Regions from separate parts of the Paenibacillus sp. JNUCC32 genome, predicted to be linked through region 3. Evidence: riboswitches for the same ligand, from Rfam matches in the RefSeq annotation. Region 3 holds a riboswitch; each other region holds the start of a gene.

The links. A riboswitch is a leader RNA that binds a small molecule or an ion and turns the genes downstream of it on or off. The one in region 3 is predicted to bind ZMP and ZTP.
Region 1: it holds a riboswitch for ZMP and ZTP, as region 3 does, so the genes downstream of both, JNUCC32_RS06490 (bifunctional 5,10-methylenetetrahydrofolate dehydrogenase/5,10-methenyltetrahydrofolate cyclohydrolase) here and rpiB (ribose 5-phosphate isomerase B) in region 3, are expected to answer to the same signal.
Region 2: it holds a riboswitch for ZMP and ZTP, as region 3 does, so the genes downstream of both, purT (phosphoribosylglycinamide formyltransferase 2) here and rpiB (ribose 5-phosphate isomerase B) in region 3, are expected to answer to the same signal.

The regions. Positions count from the first base shown of each region.
Region 1 is NZ_CP062260.1:1,393,444-1,404,297, reverse strand. It holds gene JNUCC32_RS06505 (sucrose-specific PTS transporter subunit IIBC) at 1-1,349, opposite strand, end outside; gene JNUCC32_RS06500 (glycoside hydrolase family 32 protein) at 1,346-2,848, opposite strand; gene JNUCC32_RS06495 (LacI family DNA-binding transcriptional regulator) at 3,020-4,012, opposite strand; gene JNUCC32_RS06490 (bifunctional 5,10-methylenetetrahydrofolate dehydrogenase/5,10-methenyltetrahydrofolate cyclohydrolase) at 4,309-5,157, opposite strand; ZMP/ZTP riboswitch at 5,224-5,303, opposite strand; gene JNUCC32_RS06485 (permease) at 5,458-6,468, shown strand; gene JNUCC32_RS06480 (TIGR03943 family putative permease subunit) at 6,576-7,553, shown strand; gene JNUCC32_RS06475 (CobW family GTP-binding protein) at 7,550-8,653, shown strand; gene JNUCC32_RS06470 (YolD-like family protein) at 8,731-8,982, opposite strand; gene JNUCC32_RS06465 (MarR family winged helix-turn-helix transcriptional regulator) at 9,294-9,695, shown strand; gene JNUCC32_RS06460 (nitroreductase family protein) at 9,723-10,361, shown strand; gene JNUCC32_RS06455 (putative quinol monooxygenase) at 10,372-10,668, shown strand; gene JNUCC32_RS06450 (GTP-binding protein) at 10,772-10,854, opposite strand, start outside.
Region 2 is NZ_CP062260.1:1,565,391-1,576,244, forward strand. It holds gene JNUCC32_RS07295 (diguanylate cyclase domain-containing protein) at 1-347, shown strand, start outside; gene JNUCC32_RS07300 (YdcF family protein) at 494-1,126, shown strand; gene JNUCC32_RS07305 (hypothetical protein) at 1,154-1,609, opposite strand; gene JNUCC32_RS07310 (PAS domain-containing sensor histidine kinase) at 1,634-3,076, opposite strand; gene dapA (4-hydroxy-tetrahydrodipicolinate synthase) at 3,343-4,218, opposite strand; gene JNUCC32_RS07320 (LysR family transcriptional regulator) at 4,330-5,205, shown strand; ZMP/ZTP riboswitch at 5,266-5,347, shown strand; gene purT (phosphoribosylglycinamide formyltransferase 2) at 5,430-6,590, shown strand; gene JNUCC32_RS07330 (MATE family efflux transporter) at 6,908-8,266, shown strand; gene JNUCC32_RS07335 (response regulator) at 8,463-10,097, shown strand; gene JNUCC32_RS07340 (cache domain-containing sensor histidine kinase) at 10,105-10,854, shown strand, end outside.
Region 3 is NZ_CP062260.1:6,150,772-6,161,625, reverse strand. It holds gene wecB (non-hydrolyzing UDP-N-acetylglucosamine 2-epimerase) at 1-883, opposite strand, end outside; gene upp (uracil phosphoribosyltransferase) at 952-1,581, opposite strand; gene glyA (serine hydroxymethyltransferase) at 1,917-3,167, opposite strand; gene JNUCC32_RS27185 (TIGR01440 family protein) at 3,258-3,842, opposite strand; gene rpiB (ribose 5-phosphate isomerase B) at 3,923-4,387, opposite strand; ZMP/ZTP riboswitch at 4,502-4,583, opposite strand; gene JNUCC32_RS27175 (low molecular weight protein arginine phosphatase) at 4,691-5,278, opposite strand; gene JNUCC32_RS27170 (manganese efflux pump MntP) at 5,334-5,897, opposite strand; gene JNUCC32_RS27165 (L-threonylcarbamoyladenylate synthase) at 5,967-7,145, opposite strand; gene spoIIR (stage II sporulation protein R) at 7,528-8,223, opposite strand; gene JNUCC32_RS27155 (FtsW/RodA/SpoVE family cell cycle protein) at 8,448-9,629, opposite strand; gene JNUCC32_RS27150 (FtsW/RodA/SpoVE family cell cycle protein) at 9,940-10,854, opposite strand, start outside.

The sequences.
Region 1 (10,854 bases), 2.2 Mb from region 3:
ATCGCCATCGCCGTCAGGTTGCACAAAATGTAAAGAGGAAGCTGGCTGTTCAAGTACAACAGCGTGCCCGGGATGACGGTAATGGCCATGCCTGTGGCCTCAAGCTGAAAGATGGAAGCCATGAAACCGCCCACGCCGCCGCCGATCAAGGCGATAACAAACGGTCTGACGTAACGGAGGTTGACCCCGAAGATCGCCGGCTCGGAGATTCCCAGCAAGGCGGAGAATGCCGATGGCAGGGATAATGCCTTGAGCTTTTTATTTCTCGTCTTGAGTCCGACAGCCAGACAAGCTGCACCCTGCGCTGCCATGGCGCTGGTCACGATCGCATTGAACGGATTGCTCCCTGTCTTCTCAAGGAGTTGGATCTCCAGGAAGTTGAAAATATGATGCACCCCGGTGACCACAATGATCTGGTTAAAGAAACCGATGACCAGACCCGCGATACCGAACGGCAGCTCCAGCAAGAACGTCGTCGCGTTCAGAACCACTTCTTCCAGGGAGTGGAACACGGGGCCGATCGCAAACAGGCCGAGGGTTATCATAACGAGCAAGGTCAGAAACGGGGTAACGATCAGATCGATGGCGTCAGGAATGCGTTTTCGCAAAAATCTCTCGAATTTCGCGCCCAGCAGTCCAATGAAGAATGCCGGCAGGACCGAGCCCTGATACCCGACAACCGGAATGAAATCAAAGATCATGAGTGCCTCAGCCGAGCCGTTCGCCACGCTGTACGCGTTGGGTAGAGCCGGGTTAACCAGCATCAATCCCAGGACGATACCCAGCACGGGGCTGCCTCCGAACACCCTGAACGCGGACCAAGCCACCAAGGCGGGCAAGAAAGCAAAAGCCGTATCCGTCAGTACCTGGGTGAAGAGCAGGAAATTAGCCGAGATATCATCCGGTGTCGCACCGAACCAGGCAAGCACGGTATCCTGGGTCAGCAGCCCCCGTAATCCCATGAACAAGCCAGTGGCGACCAATACCGGGATAATCGGCACAAACACGTCACCGAATGTACGAATCGCCCGCTGAAACGGATTCCCCGACTTTTTCGCCTGAGATTTCAGTTCTTCCTTGCTTGTGCTCTCCATTCCAAGGGATTCGACCGCTTCAAAAATCTGATTGACGGTTCCTGTTCCGAAAATGATCTGATACTGCCCGGAGTTGAAAAAGGCTCCTTTGACCTTGTCGATCTGCTCGACCTTCTTCTGGTCAATTTTCTTCTGATCATGAACCATGATTCTCAGCCTGGTGGCACAATGGGCAAAGGAAGCGATGTTCTCCCTGCCGCCAATGGCTTCCACTACCTGCCTTGCGATTTCCCGATTATCCGCTGCCATGTTCATTCAGCCCCTTCTTTATCTTTTACGGCTTCGGTCAGATCCCATTTCTCGACCTTCAAGCCGGCACTGCCGTTCTGTACGAAAAATCGAATGTTACGGCTGTTCCACTTCGGAAAAATTCTGCTTGTAAACACCTCTTCGCCATCGTTGATGAACAGCTCGACCGAAGAAATGTCCACGAACAGATGAAATTTGATCGAATTTCTTTCGGTTGGCAGCATACAGGATCGTTCCGCTCCGTAATCACTGACAATCGTTGCACCCGAAGAAGAGCGATCCAGCGTAACCTTCCGTTGGCCGGATTCATATCGAATAACGGTTCGTTCCCCTTCGCCAGCCCGAAATTCAATGCCAACGACGTCCGCCTCGATGGCTTGGAACTCGCATATCATTTCGAATGCGGTTCCTTGAACCCCCTCGTAACTCTTCACTTCGCTGTGAAGCGTATCCACTGCCTGAGCGGCATGATCGCGGAGCGCTTGAAGCTCGGGAACCGGCTGTTGAATCAGCCTGCCTTCACGGAACGTAAGCATACGCGGAAGCGTCAAACAATGGGCCCAGCCATGCGAATCGGTGGGATACCCGATATCCGGCAAACCCATCCAGCCCACCATGATGCGCCTGTCTTTCTCATCCAGCATGGTCTGCGGCGCGTAGAAATCAAAACCTCTGTCCAGCTCGCAAAAAGGACCGTGATCAAACTCCAGCGTATCCCTATTGAGCGGCTTGCCTGAAACATAGCCGGATTGGTAAATGTTTCGAAAATGGTCGTCCTCCGGAAGCAGCCCTTGCGGGGAAAACAGAAGCACGCCCTGGCCATCCAGTTCAAAATAGTCGGGGCATTCCCACATATAGCCGAAATGCTGAAGCCGGGTTTGTATCTCCCCCTTGAATTCCCAAACCAACAAATCCGAGGATTCATAAACGACAGCCGCACCTGTCTGATTAACCCTTTGGGCACCGATGACGAACCGGTACTTGTCTTTGTCTTGCCATACTTTCGGATCCCTGAAGTGTTCGGTATATCCGTCCGGCACATGGTCGATCAGCGGCTTATCGAGCTTCGTGATGGATCCGTCGCGGTCCATCACAGCCATGCATTGATAAGATTGCCTGTTCCATTCCTCATCCCGGGCATTCCCGGTATACATGAGGCATAGTTTGCCATCTTTCACGATACCGCTGCCCGAATAAGCGCCATAAGCATCATGGGGGTGACCGGGTTCAATAGCGATGCCTTGGTTCTGCCAAAACACCAGATCTTTCGAGGAAGTATGGTACCAGTATTTCAAGCCGTGAAACGTACCCAGAGGAAACCATTGGTAAAACAAGTGATACTCTCCGTTGTAATAAGAAAATCCATTGGGATCATTCATCAGGCCCATGATGGGCTGCACGTGAAATTTTTGCCTCCATTCGCTTAATCGCACTTTCTTCCTAATGGAGGAAAGCTCTTCGGGAGAAGCCTGATCCAGGCGTCGGTATTTCAGTTCTCTGTCCATATCTCTTCTCCTTATAAATGGGCTTGCTGAAAAATCAAACTGAACATGCTAACGCGTGCACGCTACCGTAGTGGAACCGGTTCCAATCAAAGGTAAAAATAATGAACTCAGTTCCAATACCAAGCAAACACTCGGATTGGAACCGGTTCCGTTATTTGAAGTATAAAATACCTAATTCAGATTGTCAACGCTTTCCCGATGAATCATCTCGCAATTCATGACCGTCAGGAAATCCACCGGCTCGTCGTTGACCAGCTTCATAATATGCTGTGCCGCGAGGTGGCCCGCTTGGAAATATCCATATTTCACCGTTGTTAACCCGGGATGAATCACCTCGGTTACGTCGTATCCGCCAAATCCGGTCACGGAAAGTTGGTCGGGAATAGAGATGCCTTTCATGTGCGCAGCTTTCATCACGCCTAGCGCAATGTTGTCCGTGGCGCAGACCACGGCCGTTGGCAGCGTTCGGTGAAGCTCAAACATGGAGCATGCCGTCTTCACACCATCCGACATCTTGAATCCACTCTCATAGAGAACCGCTTCCGCCTCTTCATACTCGCTTACCGCTTTGAGGAACCCTTCCTTCCGCTTGACTCCGACGGCTACGTCCTTTTCCGTCACCCCGATATAGGCAATTTGACGATGTCCCATCGACAGCACGTACCGGCCCATGTCATAACCTGCGGCATAATCGTTATAGATCATGCTGTGGACATGGTCGTGCTGTTGTCCGAGCAGAATGACCGGAATGCCGATCTCTTGAATCGCGGCAAGATGGGTTTCCGTAACCTGCGTGGCGAACAGAATAATGCCTGATATTTTTTGTCTGGCGAGATCATACAGCGCTTCGATCTCCCTGGATAAATCCTGGCTTGCGTTGATGATCAGTAGCTGATATCCGTGTTTTCTTAATTCTTCGTCCATGCCGGCGACAGTCTGCGATGCGGAGAAGGAGTCCAGACGCGGCATAATGGTGCCGATCATGCTCGTTTTTTTCGCTTTCAGGCTTTGCGCAAAAGAATTCGGGATATAGCCGGTTTCCTGAATAACCTGCTCAATCTTGCGGCGTGTCGCATGACTGACGGATCCTCCGTTCAAGAAACGGGAGACCGTGCTTTTGGCAACTCCGGCTTTGTGGGCAATATCGGCGATCGTGTTCTTCATGTCAAGATCTCCGGAGCCGTTAGCAGCGCTGCATCGAACGGATCATTCTCTGGAGCTCCCTGTTGTCCCGCACAACAGGCCATGATTCGTATAAACATGAATCTCTCCCCTTCGTATTTCTCTTATTCCTAACTATACCATGACGTCCAGGGGTCCGTGAAATGGGGCTCCAAGCCTAGCATTGCATGGTCCATATTTGCTTCTATGTTCCAGGCTCTGGCATAAAATGAAAGATTCGAAGGGGATGATTCATGGGTGCAGCCTTGCTTCACGTGCAAGTAGTCAAGTGCATTCCCTTAAGCTTGGACGGTTCGCTCGGCCGATTCGACGGTATGCTTCAGCAATGTCGCTATCGTCACGGGGCCGACGCCCGCCGGTACCGGCGTGATTGCGGAAGCCGCCTTGGCGCAGGCTTCGTAATCGCAGTCCCCGATATTCCCTTTATTGTAACCGGCGTCCAACACGACGGCACCCGGCTTGATCCAGTCCCCTTGAATGAAATTAGGCTTGCCTACGGCCGCAACCACAATATCCGCTTGGGACACAATCTCCCCAAGGTTCTTCGTTCTCGAATGGCAGATCGTAACCGTGGCGTTGCGATTGAGCAGCATCATCGATACCGGCTTGCCCAGAATCGGACTGCGTCCGACCACCACCGCATGCTTCCCTTCGATCGGCAGGCTGTAATAGTCCATAATCGCGATAATCGCCGCCGGCGTACATGACGGGTAATCGGCGAAACCAAACGCATTTTGCGAGAACCCGAGCGTGGTTACTCCATCCACGTCTTTTTTCATGTCGATGGCATCAAAAGCCGCCCGCTCATCGATATGGTGCGGTACCGGGTGCTGAAGCAGAATACCGTGGACGTCCGGATCCTCGTTCAGTGCTTGAATCGCGGCGATCAGCTCCTCCGTCGTTGTCGATGTCTCCAGCACTACTTTTTTGGATATGATGCCAAGCCGCTCGCACGCATTTCCCTTCATCCGCACATAGGTCGCCGAAGCAGGATCATCGCCAACCAGAATCGTTGCCAGACAGGGGGTTACCCCTTGCTGTTTCAATTCCTGTACCTTCACCGCCAGCTTTGCCTTGATATCATCGGATACTTTTTTCCCATCCAAAATTACGGGTTCCTTACTCATGCTAATCCGCTCCTTCGCCATTGTATTAAAAAACATAAAGAGGCAAGGCGACTCGAACGTCTCCTTACCTCTTGCCCAGGCGTACGGCATATGATCCCATGTGCTCCCTCTTGGTAACCCAAGCTACGCCAGTAACACATGGATAACTTTTTTTAATATATCACGACTTTGGACTTCGCGCCACCGGCTATGCGGCCGCCCTTTAATCGTAAAGTTTTTGATTTATTGGCTGAAATCACGTATGTTGCCGATGGTACAAGCATAGAATGTCTTAAGAACAATTCGCTTCAGGAGGCCTTGATGAGATATCCGGCGATCTTCAAAATGCTGCCCTTTATACTGCCGCTTGTGTTCGTGATTCCGGTCTTGACGATATGGCTGCAGAAGGACTTAAACCCCATACCCAGCCAAGACCTGCAGCAGGTTAAAACCGTCTTCACGGGCATCTTCCTTGAGGCACTTCCTTTCATTTTGCTTGGAGTGCTGCTGTCGTCCCTTTTGCAGTTGTTCGTAAAAGAGCAATGGGTGCGGCGTCTCACGCCGAAGAATCCGATGGTTGGCGTCCTGTTCGCTTCCATGCTCGGCATCCTGTTTCCCATCTGCGAATGCGGGATGATCCCGGTCGTTCGCAGGTTGATGCTGAAGGGGATGCCCGCCTATATCGCCGTCACCTTTATCCTCAGCGGTCCTATTCTGAATCCCATTGTATTCGCATCAACGATCATGGCCTTCCGTTCGCATCCCGAAGTGACGATCGGACGAATGGGACTGGCTTTTGCAGTCGCGGTGACGACGGGTTTGCTCGTTTATGTTTTTTCAAGAAGCAGCCCCCTGAAGCGTTCCTTTCAAGAGTTCGCCGAACAGGGCTCCAGCAAGGGGGAACGTTTGTTGCATGAGCATCCCAAAACCTGGAGAAGCATGTTTGTCCACGCCGGAGACGAGCTGATCGAGATGTGCAAATATTTAGTCCTGGGCGCTTTCCTGACGGCCTGCATCCAATCCTTCATTCCGAGGGAGGAGCTGCTGGCTCTGGGGAACGGTCCTGCCGCCTCCTATCTGTTCATGATGGGCTTTGCCTTCATCCTGTCCCTTTGCTCAACTTCGGACGCCTTCGTGGCATCGGCATTCACGCACACCTTTACCGTCGGCCCGCTGGTTTCCTTCCTGGTTCTCGGCCCGATGCTGGATTTCAAAAGCCTGCTCATGCTGTCGGCTACCTTCAAGACCAAATTCGTGATCGGCTTAAGCCTGCTGGTGATTACGCTTGTCTTTATCGGCTCTGTAGCCGTCAACGCGCTATTCGGCGGTTAGGTGTAGTAAACAAACTGGAGTGGCAATACACGAAAACGGTTGGAATAACGGCACCTTCAGGCTGTTATGCCTTCGGATATCCACTTGAGATTGGAGGTGTTCGGGACGTGAAGCCCCGTCTGAGCCTGCGAAGCCACTATATACTGCGATCGCTGCTTATCGCAGCTCTGGCCGCCTATATCATGCATCTGAACGCATCAAATTCGCTGGACTATTACTTGGCTCCCCATATGCAGACCCTGCTTCTGCTCTGTCCGGTGCCGCTGTTGTTCATAGCTTTCGGCATGCTGTGGCACGCCATTGCGGGAGCTTCCGGCGAGGTGTGCGATTGCGAGCACCCCCTGCCCAGCGGACTGATCAAAAACATATCGGTTTACGGGTTATTCACGGTGCCGCTGCTGTTCGGCCTGCTCCTGCCGGACCAAGCCCTCGGCAGCGATATGGCGGCCAAAAAAGGCATGATCTACACCTATCCGAACCCCGATGTTCGCCGTAAAGCCGAGGAGCGGAATGCTTCCGCCGTTTCGGGCATGGAGAAGCATGGAACGAATGATGACCTGGCGGCAGCGGAGGACATCGCACTGAACGAGCGTTTTGTTCCCAAAGACATCTACAGCGTGGAATTCGCGGAGCTGGCCAAGCGCTTATATACCTTACCCGTCATCCGAGTGGAGCCGGACATTTTCTCGGAGACCGTTGGGGCCATGGATATGTACAAACAGCATTTTCAAGGAAAGGCCATCACCGTCCAAGGATTTGTTTTCCGCGATGGACATATGAACGAAGACGCCTTCGCCGTCAGCCGCTTCCTCGTGATGTGCTGCACGGCAGACGCCGTCCCGTTCGGGGTCATGGTGCGCGCCGCGAATGCTTCGTCATTCGCGAATGACGCGTGGGTTCAGATCGATGGCACGATCCAGGTCACCACCGTGAACGGTATGGAAACGCTGCAGATTCAAGCGGAACGGATTCAGCCGATCGAGCAGCCGTCATCCCCTTACATTTTCACGAATCCCGACTCTGTCGCAGAGTTTGATGAACTGTATTCGAATGATATCGAGACCAAGGAGGTAATCAATAAATGAACAAGATACCCGTCGTGCTGATTAGCGGATTTTTGGGGAGCGGCAAAACCACGCTGCTCCTCAGGCTGTTGGCGTATGCCGCCAATCGGCAATGGAGAACCGCCGTCCTGATGAATGAGATGGGCGAACAGGACGTGGATGGCGATATCCTATCCGGTGAAATGCCTGATCTTCCGATCGAGAAGCTGCTTGACGGCTGCATCTGCTGCACCAAACGAGACGAGCTGGGGCAAGCCCTGAAAAGCCTGTTAGATCGGAAGCCCGATCTCGTCTTCATCGAGACGACCGGAGTGGCGAATCCTGAACAGATTCTTGAGGATTTGCAGGATCCGTCATTGGCTGATCGAATATCGATCCGTGGCAAAATCGCCTTGGCCGACTGCAGCAAATTCCTCGAGTATAACAGCTTCTTTGCATCCAGTCGCGAGCTGGTCCGTACCCTGCGGGGACAAATCAGCTTCGCGGACCGGATCATCCTGAACAAGGCGGGAGAATGCGAAGAGAAACAGATCCATAAAGTCATTACCTCCATTAGAAAAATCAATACGACGGCAAGCCTGTCCGTAACCGACTACAGCCGTTTGGATGAGCATGAAATGTGTACGGCCCTTCAGCTAGAGCCAACGGAGAATCATAGCCATTCATCTCATTCTTCCAACCGGCAAGGGAGTCCTGCGGAACGCCTGCAAGGCAGCGCATGGACCAGCGAAGAAGATCGGAGCAAGCTGGGGCACCGCAACCATGAAGGAGCTTTCATTCATAATGAGCATCGCCATGGTCACGGAGAAGAGGCCGGGCATGGCAGCCATTCCTATACCGGCCTGGATACCTTGACTCTATCTGCCCCGACCCCTTTCCCGCTTGAGATCAGCCTCATCGAAACCTTTCTCGCTGCACGCGGTTCCGGCCTGCTACGGGCCAAAGGATATATTCAGCTCTCCACGGGTCCCTCCCTGGTTCAGTGGGCAGGTTCACAGCTTGCCATCGAGCCCAGCACGCTGAAGCTGCAGCGGGGCTATCTTACGTTAATCGGCCATCGCCTGGATAAAACGCGCATTGTCCAGCAGTGGGAGGACTTGCTCAGCGGCGTGGTGCAGTGACATTTGAATGCATGCAGGGATATGAAAAAAAGATAAGGAGATCCTCAGGGATCTCCTTTTTTTCGGTTCGTTTATGATTAGTCCCTAGGATAATTCACTTCCATAATATCCATAAAAGGAACCTTCGTAATGACGCCGTTCTGTTTCATATGCACCTTCCCTGTGCGGGAGTCCATTTGATCGATTTGTCCGCGGACCGCCTCTTCCCATCCCCAGACCGTCAGTACGATGACCGATTCCTCCTGGTAAGCTTCCGTTAGCTGATTTCCGAGCTCTTCCAGTACAAACTCATCCCTAGTGGGTCGCTTTGGAACTTTTGCTTTTGCCATAATCTTGTCCTCCTGATTTATGTTGTTCATGCGTCAGCATTACATTCTCAATGAAAACGAATCTTTCATCCATTCTATGAATTAGGAATCTACTACCTATTATACATCAAATGCGATTCAGAATTCTCGGGCTCTCCCAGGATTCAGAATATCTGAAGGAACTATGGACTCGATTCGCTTTTTTATACAAAAGACTTGATTTTCAGAAAATAATCCTATATGATTGACCCATCAACCATTGACCAGTCAATGAATTGAAGGAGGTCTTTATCATCTCTACATGCCATACACAAGACCTGCTGTACTTGCTAATGCATCTGAATAAGCACATTGCGACTCGGTTTGAACGATGTGCCGGTGTTAGTCCCAATCGGCTGGAACTCCTCTGCAAACTGACCGGCGGCGAAATTAGCCAGTCGGATCTCCAGAAGGCAGTGTCTATCGATCCAGCTGCGGTGACCCGTCATGTTCAACAGCTGGAAGCGGAAGGATTGCTTCTGCGGACGAGATGCGAGAATGACAACCGGATTACGTTGGTTCAGCTAACTGAAGTGGGCAAAAGTAAAGTCGCAGCGTTTAAGGCGGAGAAAGATCGATTTATGGAGGAACTGCAGGCAGACCTCACGGAATCAGAACGACTTGCGCTTGTTCATGCTTTACAGAAATTGAACAGCCAGATTCAACAGATGAAACACCCAAGCAAAACCGATTAACTTATAGAGACTAAAGGAGAGAATACCATGTCTGTAACGACCCTAAACAATGATTATAAAGAAATTATTACTTCCCGCCGCTCTGTGCGGGTATACGACCCATCGGTCAAAATCAGCCGTGAAGAGATGACTGAAATTTTGGAAGAAGCGACTTTGGCTCCGTCATCCGTTAATCTTCAGCCTTGGAGATTTCTTGTCGTTGATAGCCCGGAAGGAAAAGCGACGCTTGAAGAGCATGCACCAGGGAACAAAACACAAGTTTCAACTTCTTCGGCAGTCATTGCGGTGTTTGGAGATATGAACGCATTCGACAATGCAGATGAAATTATGGGCACTGCTGTGGAACGCGGTTATCTGCCGCAAGAGATAAAAGATCAGATGATGGCGAACTATACCGATCTGTTCGGACGTATTCCGGCACAGGCTTTCCGCGAAATGATCCTTATAGATAGCGGCTTGGTTTCCATGCAGCTTATGCTTGCTGCCCGTGCCCGTGGATATGACACGAACCCCATCGGCGGATATGACAAATCCCGAATTGCAGAAGCATTTGGTATGGAGAAGGAACGTTATGTGCCGGTCATGCTCATCTCGGTAGGTAAAGCTGCCAAAGAGGCGCGTTTGACGACTCGTCTTCCTATTGATCGTATTGCAGAGTGGAAGTGAGGTCACAGCGATGATTATTATTCATGCAGAAATGAAAGTAAACGGCGAACGTGAGGCTGAATTTCTGGAATCCGTAAAAGAACTTATTGAAGCATCCCGTGCGGAACAAGGAAATGAATCTTATAAGCTGCTCAAAGATACGGAGCAGGATAACACGTATCTCATGGTTGAACAGTGGAAAGACCAGGATGCTGTGGGGCTCCACAATGCGAGCAGCCATTTTCAGGCGTTTGTGGCTAAAGCTCCAAAATACCTGACAGCTCCGCTAAACGTGCAGGCCTATGCAGGCCAACTGATCAACAAATAATGAAGCAAACTACAATCCGTATTAAAAAGCCAACTCGTTTAGACGAGTTGGCTTTTTTAATTCTATTACCGCATTCCATATCGGATCGAACAGATAAGCAGCCTTACAGCGATAGCTCTTCGATGGCCATCCATGGCAGCGGATTGTGAAACGTTGACCAGTCCAGCTGCATTTCCCGGTCGGTCA
Region 2 (10,854 bases), 2.4 Mb from region 3:
TATGTTTGCAATGGATTGCCGACGCACTGAAAATCATAGGCGAATACTATGGAGCGGCCATTTCGCGTTACGGCGGCGGAACCTTTATATTGAAGATCAAAGATACCGATCCCGACCGAACCTATGAAGTGGCTGAGAAGATACGTCAAGGCGTCCTGGCGCTCAGCATCCCCAAGGACCGAACGGAGGAAGACGGATTTATGACGGTAAGCGTAGGAGCGGCTTGCCTAACGCCCACCTCCATGCTGAGTCTTTCCCATTTGACTGACGAAACGGAAAAAGCCATGCATATTGCCAAGAGCAAGGGGAAGAACAGAGTCACGCTATATGGATATGAAACGGATTGATGTCCGTTGGAACCAAGAGGAAGTTGGATAATCAAAAGCCTGCAGCTCGATTATGGAGCTGCAGGCTTCTTTGCTGTATTATATCCCTGTACATATGATGCTAAAATGAAGACTGGAGTTGAACGAGTGGAAGTTGGAGGTGTTGCATGACCCGATTGATGCAGCCGCGGAAAGCAGGAAGCAGAAGAAAGCGCGTCTTGTTGAGAGTTTTGCTGGGACTGATAGCCATCATGCTGGTTTATTCGATAAATGTGGGATACACGATTTGGAAATATGCAGGGCGAACGGTGAATATTCCCTCCGATGCAGCGATCGTTCTGGGTGCAGCAGTATGGGAGGGGAGACCTTCGCCTGTGTTTCAGGGGCGCATCGATCATGCGTTATGGCTGTATGATCAACAATACGTAGACAAGCTCATTTTTACAGGGGGACGCGGGTCCGAAGAGGAAGTAGCCGAATCGGAAGCGGCCAAACAATATGCCATCGAACACGGCGTTCCGGAGAGGGACATCCTGGTAGAGACGAGTTCGACGATCACCGAGCAAAACCTGTATTATGCGAACAAGATAGGCGATGCGGCAGGGCTGTCCTCATATATTATCGTGAGCGATCCGCTGCACATGAAGCGGGCGATGGCGATGGCTGAAGATATGGGTCTCGAAGCCAATCCTTATCCCGCGTCACGGAGCGCTTACCAAAGCGTAAGAAGCAAGCTCCCCTTTTTATGCAGAGAGGTCTTTTATTATATCGGTTATCATCTGGCGAAACCCCTTCGATAAAAGATCCGATAATGCGCAGTTTGCGTGTTAGTCCAGACTTCCGAGATCGTTGGCAAGCATCTGATGGCTTTCCTTATCCGTTACCCTGTCGAGATAACTTGCCGCTTTTTGCTTGGATGCCAATGCAAGCTCCTTGTTCCTCAGAACCAGATAGGCTCTGGCTTCCGCTTCGTATCCGTAACCGATGTAGAAGGGTTCGAGGTTAGCCGATGACCCGATCGTGATGCAGCGCTTGGCATAATGCAGTGCTTGATCGCCCTGACCCGTTACCGCGTATACTCGGGAGAGCTGCCAATACCCGATAGACAGGTTGCGCTCTGTATGATCCGCCACCCGGCTCCAATGCCAAAAGGAAGCATGACACATGTGAATCATGTTCTCTTCGTCTTCCGTCGTCCGCTGCTTCTTCTCCAAGATATCCCAGACCTGATTGAAGCAGTTTATTGCAAATTGTTTATGTAAGTTTGAATCTTGAATGTCCATGCCTATGTCCTCCGATTGTACGCATTATAATGCAGGTAAATGGATCGTAAAGGTTGTCCCATGATCAGGAGTGCTCTCCACGTTCATCGTACCGCCGTGATTATGAATAATATTCTTGGTAATCATGAGACCGAGTCCCGTGCCGGTGTCTTTCGTTGTAAAAAAGGGCTGTCCCAGTGATTGGATCTGATCCTGCGTCATCCCAACTCCTTCATCCTGCACGATAATCTGTACCTCGGGACCGCTGTGCACAATGTCCAAGGTGATGCTTCCCCCGTGATTCATCGCTTCCATCGCGTTTTTCAGCAGATTGATGAACACTTGCTTGAGCTGGTTGACTTCGCCCTGTACATAGATCGGAACCAGTGGATAATGGGGAATGATCTCTATATTCTTGAGAGCGGCTTGCACCTTCATCAGCGTAATGATCTGATCCAGTATGGCCGACACGTCGATGGGTCCGCTCACGTGGGCGCCCTGCGGTTTGGAGAGCACCAAGAGTTCGTTGACGATGAGCTCGATGCGTTTGAGCTCCGATTCGATGATTTCAAAATAAAGCTCGTTGCTGCGTTCCGCGGATCGCAATAACTTCACGAATCCATTAATCGATGTCAATGGATTTCGAATTTCATGAGCGATGCCGGCGGCCAATTGGCCGGCGGTCGTCAGCTTCTCGGATTGCATCACGCGGTCCTCTTCCATTCGCTGCTCCGTGATGTCCTTGAAGATGCCGACGGCCGCTTTCTCGCCTTCATATTGTATGATTAACGTAAATCCCGTGACCATCTTCTCCTGCCCGTCCAGACAGCGTATCAGATAATCGACGCTTCCGATTTCTCCGCTCTCGGCATACGTTGCCCTGCGTTTCATCAATGCTTGATGATACGATGCGTCGACGATCACGTCGGTTGAAATGCCCAGCACGTCATGTGAGTGCGTCGCATTGACGAGTCGGAGCGCGGCAGAATTAACATAGTGCACAATGCCTTTTTTAGTTATGAGTACGGAGAGAGGGAGCTCTTCCAGCAGCTGCAGAAACGAATTTTCCTTCTCGTTCAGCTTCTGTTCCTTCTGCTCCAGCTGTTTCATGAGCTGCCTCAGCAGCGATCGATCCTCGAATTGTACCAAGTATCCCTTGGGCCCCCGCTCCGGATCGTGATCAATGCTGCAGCGTGCACTAAGGTATAACTCGCGATCAGACGGATGACGGTAAGCATGTTCAACCGGGGGGACGGATGGCTGATGACCTTGGGCAGCCCTAGCGTTCTGAATCACTCGATCCAATAACTCGCGCAGGCTGTTTTCTTCTTGCGGCGCCCCGGCAGTTAACTCCTGCGGCGAGTAACCCAACAGATCACATAGTGCCGAATTGACCTTAAGAATCGTTCCATCTAGCGATACCAAAGCCATACCGATTACAGATTGTTCGAAGGCAAAATCATGATTAGGGGTGGAATAGGGCAGCACTGCAAGTCTCCTTTCAAATTTCTGGGAGGAATTGAATGTACCCATATTATAAGTGGGGCGATTTCATTCATCAATCCTTTAAAGCGATAGATTTAAGCAGGATTTCTTTTTTTGCGTAAAATGTCAGTATCATCCATCCCATCATCTGCTGATTGAAAGCATGTGCGCCCTATCGCATCCGAATCATCCATTCAAGAAAGGCAAGGCAGCGTATGCGCCCCGCCACTCTTGAGGAGAAATCTATTACGTCCACGATTTAAAGTTTCTCAGCTTTTGAGTGCTTGATCCAAGGATAGCTTGAGCTCATCCGTAATGGTGCCCATCGGCAGGCGCAGGGTGTCGGATGAGATAAGGCCTTGCTTGGCAAGCAGCCATTTTAGCGGAGCGGGATTGGATTCTGCGAACAACTGATGAATAACGGGAAGCAGCACTTCAAACTCCTTTTCGGAACGAGAATAATCCCCTTGGGCAGCTAATTGATACACACGAATAAAAGCCTCGGTATTCACATTGGCCGACGCCAAAATGCCCCCGGATGCACCATGACGCAGCATCTCATGAAAGCGGACATCGTCCCCGCATAGAACAGGCTTCGTATCGTATGGAGACAAGCTTCTCATAAGCTCCGTACTCGCAGTGCTGTCCTTCATTCCGATGACACCGGGGATCTCCATGATTCTTCGAATGGCATCGACCGGTAAGGAAATTCCAGTGCGCGAAGGAACTTCGTACAAAATAACCGGTATCCCCACCTCCGCGACTTTGCAGAAATGTTGTATAATGCCCTCAATCGAAGGGCGGCTGTAATACGGCGTGACCACCAATACCGCGTCTGCCCCGATATGTCCTGCCCATTCCGTCCGCTTCATGCTGGAGAACGTATCGTTGGTACCCGTACCAATAATGACCGGCAATTGCCGTCCGTCCAGACCTTTTCGCGTTTCCTCCACCACCTGAACGACCTCTTCCCAAGTTACCGTCGGCGCCTCTCCGGTCGTACCGTTGATGATCAATCCTTGAATGTCATGGGATAACAAATTCTCCAAATAACGATGATAAGACGGAACATCCAATGCGTATTCATGTGAAAAGGGAGTGACCACCGGAACATAAATACCTCTCAAATCTTGCGGACTCAACATGATCTTTCCTCCATTTCATGAATTGTGGCTTTACTTTACCATGGGAATCGGAATCGGTGTTATCTATAATAATAGATAGTTATTATCAATATTATTGATGAGGAGAAAGCGATGGAACTGATCTATCTGCAAACCTTCAGGGAGGTTGCTGTTCGAAAGAGCTTTACTAAAGCCGCTGACGAATTGGGTTATGCACAATCCAGCGTTACCACCCAGATCCAGAAGCTGGAGAAGGAATACGGCGTCAAGCTGTTTGAACGGTATGGCAGAGGGCTGCGCCTGACGAAGTCAGGGGAGGAGCTGTTCAAGTATGCTGTCCAAATGCTGGATCTGTTCCAGCAGTCTAAGGAAAAGCTGACGAAACAAGGCGGGGGCATCTTATCGATTGGAACGATCGATTCGCTTGCCGCATATTTTCTTCCATCCGTCCTTCATCGGCTAAGACAGGAGCATGAAGATCTTGCCATCCGCTTGCAAACGGATCGTGAAGATAGCATCGTCAGTAAGGTAAGAGAGGGCGAGTACGATCTCGGGCTTATTCTGGAGAACAAACCGGAAGACACTTCATTGAATTGGATCTCGATCCGGGAAGAGCCCCTCCATTTGATTGCCCATCCGGATCATCCGCTTCGCTGGTTGCCCGTCATCGAGCTGGAGCATCTGGCTGATTACGAATGGATTATGACCGAGGATACTTGCAATTACCGAATCATGTTGGAAAAAGTGCTGCGCGCCAGCGGAGCTCCCGTCCGTATTGGTTTGGAATTGGGCAACCCCGAGGCAATAAAAAGATATATCATGTCCGGCACCGGCATCTCCCTATTGCCGAGAATGGTAGCAGAGGAGGAAATCAAGAGGGGAGAGCTGGCGGTTCTTCCCTTTCAACACCCTGACATTCGACTGGACATCCAGATTGTCGTTCATCCTAAGAAGTGGCTGTCACACTCGCTTCAGGATATGATCGAAATGTTGAAGTCTAAATCCTAAGGACGCAGGCTGATATTGCATTTAACGAAAAGATTCAGTATCATTTATGTAACAATGTATAGGTTTATGTGTGACTGGCGTAGCATGGGGGAACCATGAGGGAGCACATGAATGACAACGGCCGTACGCCTGGGCAGAGGTAAGGGAGTTTATTTCCCTTACCTCTTTATTATTTTCTTGGGCTTCTATCGTCTCTGAAACTATGAAAAGGGGATAAAACAACGATGTTCAAAACGAAAAAAATATTGCTGCTGGGATCCGGAGAACTAGGGAAAGAAGTCGTAATTGAAGCACAACGATTGGGTGTCCAAACCGTTGCCGTCGATCGTTATGCCGATGCTCCTGCCATGCACGTTGCCGATCACAGCCATGTGATCGATATGCTGGACGGAGAGAAGCTGCGCGCTATTATTGAGTTGGAAAAGCCGGACCTGATCGTTCCGGAGATTGAAGCGCTGGCTACTGCGGAGCTGGTGAAGCTGGAGGATGAGGGGTTTCGGGTGATTCCTACCGCCAGAGCCGCAAAGCTTACGATGGACCGTGAGGGGATCCGCCGGTTGGCATCAGAGGAGTTGGGACTGCCGACTGCGGACTATCGATTTGCCGATACCTATGAGGAATTCAAGCAGTCTGTCCTGGACATGGGTTTTCCGTGCGTGATCAAACCGTTGATGAGCTCCTCCGGCAAAGGTCAAAGCGTGTGCCGTTCGGAAGGGGATATCGAGTCCTGCTGGAACATCGCCATGGAAGGCGGCCGCGTTCAGAACGGAAGGGTGATCATTGAGGAATTCATTTCATTCCAGTCGGAAATCACGCTTCTGACCGTCCGCTCCGTCAATGGAACAAGCTTCTGTGCGCCGATCGGGCATATTCAGGAAAGCGGAGATTATATCGAATCGTGGCAGCCGCACGATATGTCTGAAGCGCAAATCGAGGAAGCTAAATATATTGCGCGGAAGATTACCGACGAGCTTGGCGGATACGGCTTGTTCGGCGTTGAATTATTTTTGGCCGAGGATAAGGTGTACTTCAGCGAGGTATCCCCGCGTCCGCATGATACTGGGCTGGTTACGCTGGTCACGCAAAATCTATCCGAATTTGCGCTTCATGTCCGTGCCATTCTCGGGTTTCCGATACCAGAGATCGAATTGATCACGCCGGGAGCCAGCCGCCCCCTGAAAGCCGGCCGAGAGCTGGAAGACTATACGATTACAGGCGCCGATCAAGCGCTGGCCGTTCCGAATACGCAGCTTCGCATGTTCGGCAAACCGGTAACCAAGGTCGGAAGACGAGTAGCAGTCGCGCTGTCAACCGCCGGCGATGTCGAAGAAGCGCGGTCACGTGCGAAGCTGGCCTTGGATAAGCTTGCCGTCGAAGAGGCATAAACATCGGAATTCCATAGGGATATCACATGTCATCATGTTGAAAAGGCCAACCGAAATGACCGGTTGGCCTTTTCAGTTATAGAGAAATCAGGGATCCAAATCGGGTACAGACTCTTCGAATGACGAGTACTTGCTTTTAGTTTTGATTTCGGGAATAAATAGGAGAAATTTATGTTCTTTCATGATAAGATACACAAGAATACAAACGACCCTCACCCATTATAATGTTTCCATTCGATGCGATAAGCGCTGCTTGAAGCATAATATTTCAAATAAATCTCTAGAGGAACGTTTATTGACGGCATAGGAGAATCTACATGAGAGACATGACGCAAGGAAGTCCGATCAAGCTGATTATCATGTTTACCATCCCGCTTTTGATCGGTAATATTTTTCAACAATTTTACAACATGGCGGACACCCTTATCGTGGGACGTACCATTGGCGTGAACGCACTTGCAGCCGTTGGCTCGACAGGCAGCATTTTGTTTTTTGTCATCGGCTTTGCCCAAGGCTTGACGGCTGGCTTGTCTATCATAACGGCACAGCGTTTTGGAGCTAAGGATATCGCAGGCGTCCGCAAAAGCGTGGGAACGAGTATATGGATCAGTCTGGTGTTCACGGTATTCCTCACCATCGTGAGCGTTATATTTACGAGACCCGTCCTCGTCATGATGAACACCCCTGCCGAAATTTTGGATGATGCGTATTCGTATCTGATCGTCATTAACTGGGGCGTCGGCGCGGCCGTTCTGTTTAATTTGCTGGCTAACCTGCTCCGCGCTCTCGGCGACAGCCGGACGCCGCTTCTCTTCCTGGTCGTTGCAAGCATTCTGAACATCGTGCTCGACCTCTTATTCATTCTCGTATTTAAGATGGGAGTCGCCGGAGCCGGACTTGCCACGGTTGTATCGCAGCTGTTCTCCTGCCTGCTCTGTCTGATCTACATTCATAAGAAGGTCCCGCTCCTTCAATTCAAGAATGCCGACTGGTCCATCGATTGGAAATTTATTCGCCAGCATATGTGGGTAGGTTTTCCGATGGGCTTCCAAGCCTCCATTATCGCCATCGGAGCCATTATTCTGCAGATCACGCTAAACGGTCTCGGGGCATCAGCCGTTGCGGCTTATACCGCTGCTCAGAAGATTGATATGCTCGCCACGCAGCCGATGAGTTCCTTCGGGATTACGATGGCGACTTTTGCCGCTCAGAACTTTGGAGCGAATCGCATAGACCGGATCAAACTGGGGGTTAAGCAGTGTATTTGGCTCTCGGGATCATTCAGCATCGTCGTGGGCCTGCTGGTTATATTCGCGGGTCCTGCCGCCGTCAGCCTTTTTGTGGGTCAAGGCCAAGAGGAATTGCTGTCGCTCAGCAGGCTGTATTTCATATCGAACGGCAGCACCTATCTGCTTCTGTCGCTGCTGTTTATCTACCGCTTCACGCTTCAGGGGCTTGGTCAGAGCTTAATTCCCACTGTGGCGGGCATCATGGAGCTGATCATGCGGGTACTGGCTGCTATCTTCCTGACAGCGCAGATCGGCTTCCTCGGTGCAAGCCTGGCAAATCCGCTGGCTTGGCTGGGCGCCGTCATCCCGCTCGGCATCGCTTACTATCTGAGCATCAAGAGGTTGAGCACGCCGGTAAAACCCGTCTCCGTACCCGTTCAGGCGTAAGGAATGCTGTACCATCGAATTCGGAACGAATCATGACTCCAGGAACAGGGATGCACTGTTTCGCTGGAGTCGTGGATTCGTTCTTTTTTTTGTTGCAAAAAACATAATGTGGAAGATTCCCAATTTGGGTGCGGCGAGGTAAGATCACTATAGATTCAGTTTGCAACCGAACAGGACAGAAACGGGAGGGGTCGCATTGTATAAAGTGCTGTTAGTGGATGATGAAGCCGATGTGAGAGAAGGCCTCGTTCAGGAAATCCAATGGGAAGCCTGCGGATTCGAGATCAAGGGGACGGCGGAGAACGGAAGAGAGGCCGTGGAGGCTGCGGAGCGGTTGGAGCCGGATGTCGTTATTACCGATATCAGTATGCCCTTTCAGGATGGACTGCAGCTGGCCTCATGGCTAAGGGAGCATCAGCCGCTGTGCAAAATCGTGATTTTGACCGGCTATGACGAATTTGATTACGCCCGCCAAGCGATTACGCTCAGCGTGGATGAGTATTTGCTCAAGCCGTTCTCTGCCGAAAGCTTCATGGAGTTATTAGGCAAGATCAAGGACAAAATCGATATGGAGGTGGCGGAGCGTGAGGACGTTCGCCAATTGAAGGAGCATTACCGGACAAGCCTGCCTTTGCTTCGGGAATCGTTCCTGGCTTCGCTGTTAACCCGAAAATTGCCCCGCTCCATCATTGAGGAGAAAACTCGGAATTACGGCCTTCCGCTGAACGGCGCCTGTTATCTCGCCGCGGTGATGGCTTTATATCCGGCGGCTGAGCATAAGGAGAGTGCTCCATCAAGCTCCCTGCGGCATTCCGGCGATATGGACTTGATGCTGCACGCCATGCTGAACATTGCGAAAGAGCTGATGGATCCCCTTTCTTTTGGAAGCGCATTCATATATCAGGATAGCATCGTGTTCTTGATTACGAATGACGGCTGCGAGGACGAGTCGTGGTTTGGCGACCTGCAGGTCGCACTGGATCGTTTGCTCAAAAGCATTCTTCACTATCTGAAGCTGCCGGTTACGATCGGCGTGGGTTCCAGGGTCCGGACACTGTCCGATCTTAAGCACTCCTACCAGGATGCGCTGCTGGCGCTGGACTACCGGCTGATTCTCGGCGCCGAGAAAGTCATCTTCATCGATGACGTGGAGAGTCCGAGGCAGGAAGGGGTCCGCCTGGACGAATTGCAGGAGCAAGCGCTGATCCGCAATCTTAAGCTCGGAACCGCGGAGGAATTAAGTGAAGCGATTACGCACATATTCGATGAGCTGATCGGAGCATCCTGCACGATTCAAGAGGTTCAGATCTATCTCCTGGAAGTCGTAACGGCCATACTTCGAACGGCTAAAGAATCCGGGATCGAGCTTGAGGAGATGTTTGGAGCGGGGTATCAGCTGCATGCCGAGATCTTCAAGTTTTCCGGACTACAGGAGGCTAAAGCTTGGCTTCAGGATGTCAGTTTGGCCATCCGCAAGCAAATCTCCAGCTCTAGGCAGCATGCCTATAAAGACATCGTGGAGAAAGCGCTCCAATACACGCGGGAGCATTACGGCGACCCGGATATATCGCTGCAGAAGCTGTGCATGAACCTGCATATCAGCACAGGCTATTTTAGCGGCGTATTCAAAAAAGAGCTCAAAATGACCTATGTGCAGTACTTAATGCAGCTGCGGATGGAAACGGCCAAGGAGCTTTTACGTTCCACCGACCTGAAGGCTTTCGAAATCGCTGAGCGCGTCGGGTTTGCCGATCCGAATTATTTCAGCTTCAGCTTCAAGAAGCAGGTCGGCGTTTCGCCTAAGGAATATCGGGCACAAGCGAGGGGGTAGGGCATCGGTGAAAATCACGTATACGAAGCGATACTCGGTCCTACCTTTTGTTCAACGATGGGTTAAGCGATTCCGGGCGCACAGCATTCAATCCATCATCATGTGGTCCTTCTCGGCGTTCATTCTGCTCATTGTGATCGTGGTAGCCGTACTGCTCTTCAATAAATTCTCGCGATCGGCAGAGCAAAGCGTATTCCTGAATGCCCAGCAAATCGTGGACCAAGTTAGCTATAATCTCGAGGATTACGTGGACGGGATGGCGCAGCTGTATCGGGCGATCGAGGAAAATATGCTGGCAGACGGGCAATGGGACGATGAACAGGTGACAAAACAGCTCGATACGATCATGCGAAGCCGAGATGACATCGTCTCCATCGCTTTGTTTAATGATCAGGGCGACATGCTGCGGAACCATCCGGCCATTCCGGTCAAGCCCAGCGCCAAGGTGACGGAACAGAGCTGGTTTCACTCGGCCATGAGAGTCTCCGACCATCTGAGCTTCTCGCTGCCCCATGTTCAGAATTTATACGACCAAACGTTTGAATGGGTCGTCACGATGAGCAAAGGCATTACGGTCGTTCATGACGGGGAGCCGATGTACGTCATTCTGCTGGTGGATATCAACTTCAAGAAGATCGACGAGCTGAGCAGCCGCATCAGTCTGGGGAAGCGCGGGTATGCGTACATCATTGACGAAGGAGCGGGAAATATCGTGTACCATCCGCAGCAGCAATTAATCTACATGGGGCTTCGGAAT
Region 3 (10,854 bases):
AGGACGGAGCCTCCTCTTGCATGCCGCCCGAATCCGTAATGATGAAATGCGTACGGGTGTAAATATTGTTCATATCCACGACATCCAGCGGTTCAATCAGCTTGATGCGCGGGTGGTTCCCCAAAATGCGGTGAGCCGGCTCTTTGACGGCAGGGCTCGGATGCACAGGGTAGACGATGGCGATATCCTCGAACTCGTCGGCAATGCGCTTCACCGCTTCAAAAATCTGACGGTGCGGCTCCCCTTGGGATTCGCGGCGGTGCGCCGTCATCAGGATTAGGCGCTTGCCCTGTGCCCAATCCAGAACCGGATGGGTATATCCTTCCCGAACCGTATACTGGAACACGTCCGTAGCGGTGTTGCCCGTCACGTAAATGCGGGATTCCGGCTTATTCTCCTTGCGGAGATTCTCGGCAGACCAGTCCGTCGGCGCAAAGTGCAGATCGGCCAGCACGCCGGTCAGCTGACGGTTCATTTCTTCAGGATAAGGATTCAGCTTGTTCCATGTGCGAAGACCGGCCTCTACATGGCCGACCTGAATCTGCTGCAGGAAGGCTGCATAGCTGGCCAGGAACGTTGTCAGCGTGTCGCCGTGCACCAGCACGATGTCCGGCTTGGCCTCGCGCAGGACAGGCTCAAGCCCCTCCAGAACGCGTACGGTGATCTCGTTCAGCGTCTGACGGTCTTTCATCACGTCCAAGTCGTAGTCCGGAACAATCTTGAACACGTCAAGCACCTGATCCAGCATTTGCCGATGCTGCGCAGTTACACAAACCACCGATTCGATATGCTCCGGATGGCGCTGAAGCTCCAGAATAAGCGGCGCCATCTTGATCGCTTCGGGGCGGACCCCAAATATCGTCATCACTTTCACTTTTGACATGTTTGAAATTACCCCTCTTTGCATGCTTGTTTTTTCAATTCAAGTCGTACGAATGACTGGCTCGGCTCTTATTTCGTGCCGTACAGCCGATCTCCTGCATCACCCAGGCCCGGTACGATGTAGCCATGGTCGTTGAGCCCTTCATCCAGAGCAGCAACGTAAATATCCACGTCCGGATGGACGTCATGCACGGCCTTTACGCCTTCCGGCGCAGCCACGAGATTCATCATCTTGATCTGGGTGCAGCCGCGCTTCTTCAGCACGTCGATTGCAGCGATGGCCGATCCGCCCGTCGCCAGCATCGGATCGATGACGATCAATTCCCGCTCTGTCACGTCGGTTGGAAGCTTCGTATAATATTCCACGGGCTGAAGCGTTTCCGGGTCGCGGAACAATCCGACATGCCCTACCTTGGCAGCGGGAAGCAGCTTGACCACGCCGTCCAGCATGCCAAGACCCGCACGCAGGATCGGCACGAGGCCGAGCATCCGGCCGGAAATGACCTTCCCTTGGGTTTCAGCTACCGGTGTCTGCACGGATATCGATTCAAGAGGAACCTCCCGCGTAATTTCATAAGCCATCAAAGTCGCGACTTCGTCTACCAATTCGCGAAAGTCTTTTGTGTTAGTCCGCATATCGCGTATAAATGTAAGTTTGTGTTGAATCAACGGGTGATCACAAATCACCAATTTTCCCATGTCTGGTCCCTCCGGTTTGAATGCAAATGTTATTTCAATATGGGCGTAAATACTTGTGAGCTCCATAAATCCTGTCTATTATATCATTCCCTCTAGTCAATTGACACCTGCACGAGTCATGTTTATTTCCGTGAGTTTTGACCTTATAACCGGATCTTCGTCAGCCCTGCACCTAGGTTTTCCATTTTCGCCTATATTGATCCTCACCGCCAAGCGACCCGACCGGGAGCATGCGAGCATAGCAATCTGGCCAGAATGTGACAGCTCCTAAAAGAGGACCCCACCTTCAGGTGGGGTCCTCTTATCATAGGCCTCTTATGCTGACGAAACTGTGATTAATATTTCATTTCGGCATAGAGAGGATATTGATCCGTAAGCTCAGCCACCAAACGGCCCGCTTTTTCCAGCGTTGCTTCGTCTTTAGGCTGCTTCAAGGTCATGGCAATAATCTTCGCGATTTTCACCATCGCCTGCTCATCCATGCCGCGGGAGGTTACTGCCGGCGTACCGATACGGATACCGCTCGTGACAAACGGGCTCGTCGGATCAAACGGGATGGCGTTCTTGTTGACGGTAATCCCGATGGAATCCAGCACCTTCTCTGCGTCTTTGCCGGTGATGTCCAGATTGCGGGTATCGACCAGCATCAGATGGTTATCGGTTCCGCCGGAAACGATGTTCAGGCCTTCCTCGATCAGGGTGTCAGCCAGCACTTTCGCGTTCTTCACGACGTTCTCTGCATACGTCTTGAAGGACGGATCCAATGCTTCGCCAAGCGCAACGGCCTTGGAAGCAATGACATGCATGAGCGGTCCGCCCTGGGAGCCTGGGAACACCGCTTTGTCGATCGCCTGTGCCCATGCCTTCTTGCACAGAATCATGCCGCCGCGAGGTCCGCGAAGGGTCTTGTGTGTCGTGGTGGTTACGAAATGGGCATGCGGAACCGGATTCGGGTGAAGACCCGCGGCAACAAGACCCGCAATATGAGCCATATCGACCATGAACAATGCGCCTACGTCGTTCGCGATGGCAGCAAGCTTCTCGAAATCAATGATGCGAGGATATGCACTTGCACCCGCCACGATCAGACGAGGACGGTGTTTGAAAGCCGCTTTGCGGACTTCGTCGTAATCGATAAGGAACGTGTCTTCCTGCACGCCGTATGCAACGAAATTGTACAGAAGGCCGGACGCGTTAACCGGGCTTCCGTGAGTCAAATGGCCGCCGTGGGCCAGGTTCATGCCGAGCACGGTATCTCCAGGCTTGAGCGCAGCCAAATACACCGCCATGTTCGCTTGGGCGCCGGAGTGCGGCTGAACGTTGGCATGCTCGGCACCGAACAATTCCTTCGCGCGGTCACGGGCGATATCCTCCACGATATCCACTCGCTCACAGCCGCCGTAATAACGCTTGCCAGGGTAGCCTTCCGCATATTTATTCGTCAGCACCGTCCCCATGGCTTCCATAACCGCTTCGCTGACGATGTTCTCGGAGGCAATCAGCTCAATGTTGCTGCGTTGACGCTTCAGTTCCAAATCCATCGCTTCCAATACAGCCGGGTCATTCTTCCGCAAATGTTCCATCATGTTCATATCCTCCCATAATCAATCGTTATTTTCTCTTGCCAAGTCAAGACTACAAGTTTACCTAATGACTAAAGCGGGCTCTCATTCGAATCAATCGCACAGCGTGGAATCATCCCGCTGCTCAAGCCGGTACACGGCACGTTCTCCGCCGATCAGCTTCGGCCGGGTGTAAGCCGCCGTTACGCGCGCATCGCCGATATAACGCTCGCTCGGCCTGAACGGAACCGCCACTCTTCGCAAATGCATGCCGATCAGCGTCTCGCCGATATCGACACCCGCATGGGCCTCAATGGATTCCGCAAGGCAGGGCTCCTTCATACTCCGATACGCCGCCGAGGCCATGGAGCCTCCCGCCCCCGGAATCGGTACAGCCGCCACTTCCGTCAGGCGCAGCTCTTCAAGCAGTCCCCGCTCCATGACTAGCGCCCGGTTCAAATGCTCACAGCATTGATAGGCTACAGCGAAGCCGAATTCCGCTTGAACCTCGGCAATGCCCTGAAGAAGCTGCTGCGCCGTTTCAAGAGCGCCGCCCGTGCCGATCCGGCGTCCGACCACTTCACTGGTGCTGGCTCCGATGACCAGCACCTTGCCCGGTCCTAAGGCTGCCGCTTCGGCCAGCTCGCGGACGATCCGCGCCGTCTGTTCGCTCAAGGAAACCTTGGAGATATCCGTCATGTCACAGTCCTCCCGATGAATTTTTTTCACAGAAGATGCTTCATTCCATACGCAATAACCGCAGCAGCTTACGCGTTGACCTATCGCGATTCGCTCTTCAGGTAACGCTCCTCGATGGCCTTGATCTTGTTCACGCGGCCGACATGGCGTTCGCCCTGGCTGAAATCCGTTGTCAGCCATGCGCTGACGATCTCGGCAGCAAGCCCGGGGCCGACGACGCGCTCGCCCAGCGCAATCACGTTGCTGTCATTATGCTCACGCGTGGCTTTGGCCGAAAATACATCATGCGTCAGCGCGCAACGGATGCCCGGCACCTTGTTGGCGGCAATGCTCATGCCGATTCCCGTTCCGCAGATCAGAATGCCCCGATCCGCTTCACCCGAGACCACCTTCTCGCACACCGGAAGCGCGTAATCGGGATAATCCACGGAATCGGAACAGCCGCAGCCAAGATCCTCCACCTCGTGTCCAAGACCCCGAATGACCTCCACGATCTCCTCTTTCAGACGAATGCCGGCATGATCGGTACCCAATGCAATTTTCATCTATGAAAAACCCCCTCGAATGTTCGCTTTTGCGTTTTAGCTTGTTTCATTATAACCCAAACTCCACGCAAAAGACGAAAAAAGAGCAGTCGGCGCACGTATTGTGCTCCAAATGCTCTTTGCCCAGGCGACCGGCCGTATATTCCGATGCTCCATCGTGGTTTCATCCACTTCGTCGCCAGTTACATCGGATTCATGTTTTTCACCTTCATCTTAAAGCAATACCCTGCGAAAGGCAAGCGGCTTTTTTAGCCAGATTGAGCCCGGATCCAGATTTACTCTTCGCTTCCGTCGAAGCCGATCCTATTTATGCTGATCCGCTTCCAGCTTGTCCAGCAGGCGGAAGAGCGCCGTTCGAATCTCCGCCGCCGTCGCCTCGTATTCCTCCCGCGAGCCACCGAAAGGATCGGAGATATCGAAGCTCGGAATGCGCTGGCGCAGCTCGATCAGACGCTCCCGGTCGCGGTCGCTGACATCGCGGCCCAGCGATCTGGCCAGCTCAAGCGTCGCGTACAGGCTGTCCTGCTCCCGCAGATCATCCAGCACCCGCCGGTCATCCTCCACAAACTCCTTCAGCGTGTGCATCTTGTCGGCCGCATGCGGGAACTGCCGAATCGCATACTGCTTATGCGACTGGGTCAGCGTCAGAATCAGGTCTGCCCATTCCACCAGATTCGCGGTCAGCGGCTTAGATACCAAACGATCTTGAATATCCTGGTCCCGCAGTATCGATTCCGCATGACGGGATACCGGCATGCCGTCCACGGCCGAGACGCCGGCGGATTGCGTTTCCAGGGGAATGCCCCGCTGTTTGGCGAGCTTGCGCAGCATCCCTTCCGCCATTGGGCTGCGGCACGTATTCCCCGTGCAGACAAACAATATATTTTTCACGGTCCCGTACCTCCCCGTTGTAGGTTGTTTTGGGATTATTGTAACAAATATTGCATCAAAAGATAAACATCACGCCAAAGATGATCAAAATCAGTCCGCCCAGCATTTCGCCGTACTCTCCCAGCTTGTTGCTCACCTGACGGCCGAGCAGCAGGCCGAGAATGGACAGCAAACCGCCCACGACACCGAAGGAGATCACGATCAGCAGCACATCATCCACGAACATCCCGAGCGAAACGCCTACCGAGAAGGAGTCGATGCTGACGCTGAGCGAAAACAGCAGCATGCCCAAGAACGCGGTAGGATGAATGCGCTGACCTTCCCCGCCCCGCCAAGCATTATACAGCATATGCCCGCCCAGCAGGAGGAGCAGCCCGCCGGCTGCAAGCCCTGTGACGTGACCCAGCAGCATACCTACATAGCGGCCGGCAAACAAGCCCGCCAGCGGCATTAGCATGTGAAACAATGCGATCATGAAGCTGATGCCCAGCATATGGCCTAAGCGCATGCCGCCTCTCATTCCGACTCCGATGCCAAGCGAAAATGCGTCTAGCCCGAGTGCAACCGCCATCAGCAGAATCGCCGCAAGCTGTCCCGATTGGACAGACGCCTCCAACATCCCCATTCCCCCAAGTCCCATGGTCTTGTACACCATATGCGGACAAGGGGGAAATCATGCTAAAACCGTTCAATCGACCTCTTCATTGACGTGGACGATGTGATGTCCCGCGGCCTTCAGCAGCCGGTTCATGACGGCTGCGCCAAGCCCCTGCTCCGGGCACGCTTCGGCCAGGATGAAAGTCGCGCCTTCTTCATCGAAGCGGCGCAGGCCGGCGTACAGCCGGCGGGCCGCTTCCTCCGGCGCGGCCAGGCTGCCGAGCGAGACGGCAACGTCCGCGCGGTAGCGACCGATGTGCTCGTCGAACGACAGCACGCCGGTCACCTCCCCGCGCCGGGCCGCCGCCTCGAGCTCGGCCGCGATGCGTGCCGACACCGCGTCGGCACGCGGGCCCTGCACCACGCACATCGCACCCTTCGGTGCGTAGTGCGTGTACTTCATGCCCGGCGAGCGCGGCGCCGGGCTCTCCGCCTCCCCGGCGGCGCGCTGCAGCGCCGGGTCCTGGCGCACGCTTGCCGCCACCGCGGCAAGCTGCTCGGCCGTGACGCCGCCCGGGCGGAGCACCGTGACGGCACCATCTTCGCCGACCTGCACCACCGTCGACTCGACGCCCACCCCGGCCGGGCCGCCGTCGAGCACGCCGTCGATCGCCCCCGCCAGGTCCTCCAGCACATGGCTGGCCAGCGTCGGGCTTGGCCGGCCGGAACGGTTTGCGCTCGGTGCGGCGAGCGGACAACCGGCGGCGCTGATCAGAGCCAGAGCCACAGGGTGATCCGGCATCCGGACGGCAACCGTATCGAGTCCGGCCGTCACGCGAGGCGATACGGCGCCCGGTTTCACGGGCAGCACCAGCGACAGCGGTCCGGGCCAGAACGACGCCATCAGCGCCCGTTCCGTCTCGTTCACCCGCTGGACCAAGCCGTCAAGCTGAGCCAGCTCCGAGATGTGTACGATCAACGGATTGTCCGATGGCCGACCCTTGGCGGCGAAGATGCGCTCGACCGCCTCCGTATTGCCGGCGTCAGCACCAAGTCCGTACACCGTTTCCGTCGGAAAAGCCACCGTACCGCCCTGTGCAAGCACCTGTCCTGCTTCGTGCAGCGCCTGCTTCGCTTCCTTCTCGGACCCGAGGCTCTCGTTGGAGAGGGAGCTTAAGACGTGCCACACTTTGGTTGGTTTCGATGCAGCATTCCGGGAGCCTTGTTCCCGCTGCAGGTTGCGTTCCTTGTCATTCCCGTTCTGTTCCATACCTATCCCAAGCTTTCTGTATATGAAATATATAAACATCCAAACGCGTTTTGCCTATTCTCCAAAAGAAAAAGCGCTTCTCGTTCTTCAGTCCCGTGCCGGTTCCCATGGAAACCGGTCGCGCCAAAGAGAAAGCACTCTTCTAGAGGTTGTTCAAAAAGTCCGCTTTTGATCACGAAGCGAATCAAGAAGCAGCTCGGCATCGAATCTTGAATTCAGCCGGGCCTTCCGGTGCTCACGTACCCAAAACGTACGCTCCACTCCTCAGTCCCTAGCTTCATCCAACCTTCTCGGTGCTGAAAATCCACCTTTTTGAACACGTACTTCTTCATCCAAGTTTATCATACCCTGTCCGTATTGGAAATCAATACGCGGGATCATCCTAGAATAAGCTCGCCACCCAATTCCAGAGGCCCAGGAACATATCCCACAGGAAGAAGCGGACCTCCGGCTCGCTTTCGCTTGCCTTCTTCGGCGCTTCCTCCGGAGAAGCGTCGCCCGCATCGGCGGACACCGTTTGGATCCCCTTCTCGACAGGCTGAGCTGCCGCATCCCCGCTGCCGCCGTCGATGAAGCACAGCGGCGGGAACAGGACGCACCACCAGTTTTGTCCTTGACCTTCGCCTAACGTAATCCGCAGCGCATCGTAATCGCCCGCCGGATACACCGTGCCCCCGTACAATTTGGTCGGGAACGGCACGACGCCAAGCTCTACATGGTAATTGTAGGTGATCCCTCTTTTTCTCAGCTCTTCACCCACCAGCTGGCGGATTTCCGGAAGATGCTGCCGGGTTAATGCTTTGGCGTCTTCCAGGCTTTGCGGGTTCTCCAGCTCCAGGACCCACATCTGCATTTGCTCAACGACCGCGTCTCGAATCTCTCTTTTGACGAGCTGATCGGACGGGTTATCTGAATTCGCGAGAATGCGAAGCCGTATCGATTCTTGAGGGATCGGACCGCCAACAACGGAAGCATCGATCTGCTGTCCCTCCCAAGCCATGATGACCATAAACATGCAGGATAAGAGCACAACCATTTTTTTCACGATAATACGGAGGGTTTCACTATAATTTTTCATCTCGGACAACCGCCTCTCTATGAACGAAACTCTATGATGCTATCAGTATGTCCGACTGAAAAAGATATAAACGTGGAATCTAGCAAATCGAAAAAAATTCATAGATTGGCGCGTCACGACTTTAACAAAAAAAGATGCCGTTCCCATGGGAACGGCATCCTCTCATATAAATGACGATTCGGTTTTGGTTATTTTCCAGACCGCGGCGAAGTTCCACCCGACCATCAAGCCTGCTGCTTAGCGGCCGCCGGGCGATAAGCATGCGGATCCGGCATATCTTCCTCCACTTCCTGACCATGCAGCTTGACGCTCATGGCGACCCCGAGACTCGCCATGCTAATCACAAGGGACGTTCCCCCGTAACTGATGAAGGGCAGCGTAATCCCCGTCAGCGGCATCAAACCGATAAACATCCCGATATTCTCGAAGATCTGATATAAAAACATGGCCACGATTCCTATGATTAGAAACGGTCCCGCACGCTCCCGGGATTCCAGGGAGATCAGGATCAGCCGATGGATCAGGATGAAATACAACAACAGCAGGACGGAGGAACCAATAAATCCGAACTCCTCGGCAATCTGCACAAAGATGGAGTCGGAGTACGCATAAGGCACCCGGCCCGACTGTATCGACGAACCCTGCATGTAGCCCTCGCCGCTCATGCCGCCGGAGGCGATGGCAAGCTTCGCATTCGTCGTATGATAGCTGGCCTTGGCGGTCGCTTTCTCCGGATACAGCCACGGATCAATCCGTTCCACCCAGTGCGGCTTCAGTATTTTCGATTCCAGCAGTTCATCATGATAATGAATGTAAGCCTGAGCGCCGCCGAAGGCCACTCCTGCCACCAGCACAAGCCCGATCAGCGCATGGGAGAACTTGACGTTCCCGATCCAGAGCAGCCCCAGCAAAATGATGACATAGCTAAGCGCGTTACCCAGGTCATTCTGAGCCATAACGAGCACGAAAGGCACGAACGCCAACAGCCCGATCGGAACGACGTCCTTCCAGAAGGACAGCAGCGGTTTGTTTTTTCGCACCAATACAAAAGAAAGAAATATGATCAGGATCAGCTTGAACAATTCAGCAGGCTGTATACTTAAACTGCCAATGTAAATCCAGCCCTGGGCGCCGTTGATGTCCTTCCCGATAAACATCACGAGGACCAGCACGGCTAAACCGCCTAAGTATATATATTTGGCATATTTAATCAACAATCGGTAATCCAGCAGGCTAATTCCGAAAAAAGCCATGAAGCCGACAATGTAAAAAGCAATCATGCGGATATGAGAGCCTTCGAACTTGGTGTCGACGGTCGTGCTGTATATGGACGTAATGCTGATACCCATCATCAAAACCAGTACGAAAACAATAACGTAATCCATCTTCTTGAATTTCTGAAGCATGCTTTGATCCCCCTGTGCCCGGAGACACGAACCCCCGGTTTGCCTATACAGGCATATAACGATTATTCGAAAAGAAAGTTTGCCTTTGCCTTATCGTCGTTGATACTCATCATTCCATAAACCCTAATCTGAAGGTGGCATTACGGTCAAGATTTTCAGGGATCCTGCCATGCAAGCCCCTAATGAATCATTCTAAAAGATTTTCACCGCTAACACAATTCACGATCCTCTTTCCTGGATACGGAGAAAAAAACAAAAGAGATGCTGCTTTCGATAGCATCTCTCCGATTCTAAACCCTAATCACCCGCGTTAAGCCTGTTTGGTTGGCGCGGAACGGTATGTTTGCGGATTCGGCATATCCTCCTCCACTTCCTGTCCGTGCAGCTTCACGCTCATGGCAACCCCGAGGCACGCCATATTAATGATGAGCGACGTTCCGCCGTAACTGATGAAGGGCAAGGTGATTCCCGTCAAAGGCATCAACCCGATAAACATGCCGATGTTCTCAAAGATTTGGTACAGCAGCATGGCAACGATGCCGATGATCAGAAACGGGCCCGCTTTTTCCCGGCTTTCCAGCGAAATCAGGATCATCCTGTGAATGAGTATGAAATATAACAGCAACAGGACGGAAGAGCCGATAAAGCCGTATTCCTCCGCAATTTGCACAAAAATCGAATCCGAATACGTATAAGGTACGCGCGAAGATTGCACGGAGCTGCCTTCCAAGTACCCCTCTCCGCTCATACCGCCTGAAGCAATGGCCAGCTTTGCATTGTTCGTATGATAACTTGCCTTCGCGGTAGCTTTTTCGGGCACCAGCCATGGATCGATCCGTTCCATCCAATGACCGCGGCTCTCCATGATTTTCGATTCTTTAATCTCATCATGAAAGTGGATGTAGGCCTGTGCTCCGCCAAAGGCAATGCCCGCTACCAGCAGCAGACCGATCAGCGCATGCGAAAACTTCACGTTGCCGATCCATAACAACCCGAGCAGTATGACAATATAACTGAGTCCGTTCCCCAAGTCATTCTGAACCATGACGATGGCAAACGGAATGAACGTCAGAAAACCAATCGGTACGATATCCCGCCAGAAAGACAGCCTCGATTTGTCCTTGCGAATAAGGACATAGGTAATAAATATGATCAATACCAGCTTAAATAATTCGGCAGGCTGAATATCCACGATGCCGAGATTGATCCAGCCCGTGGCATTATT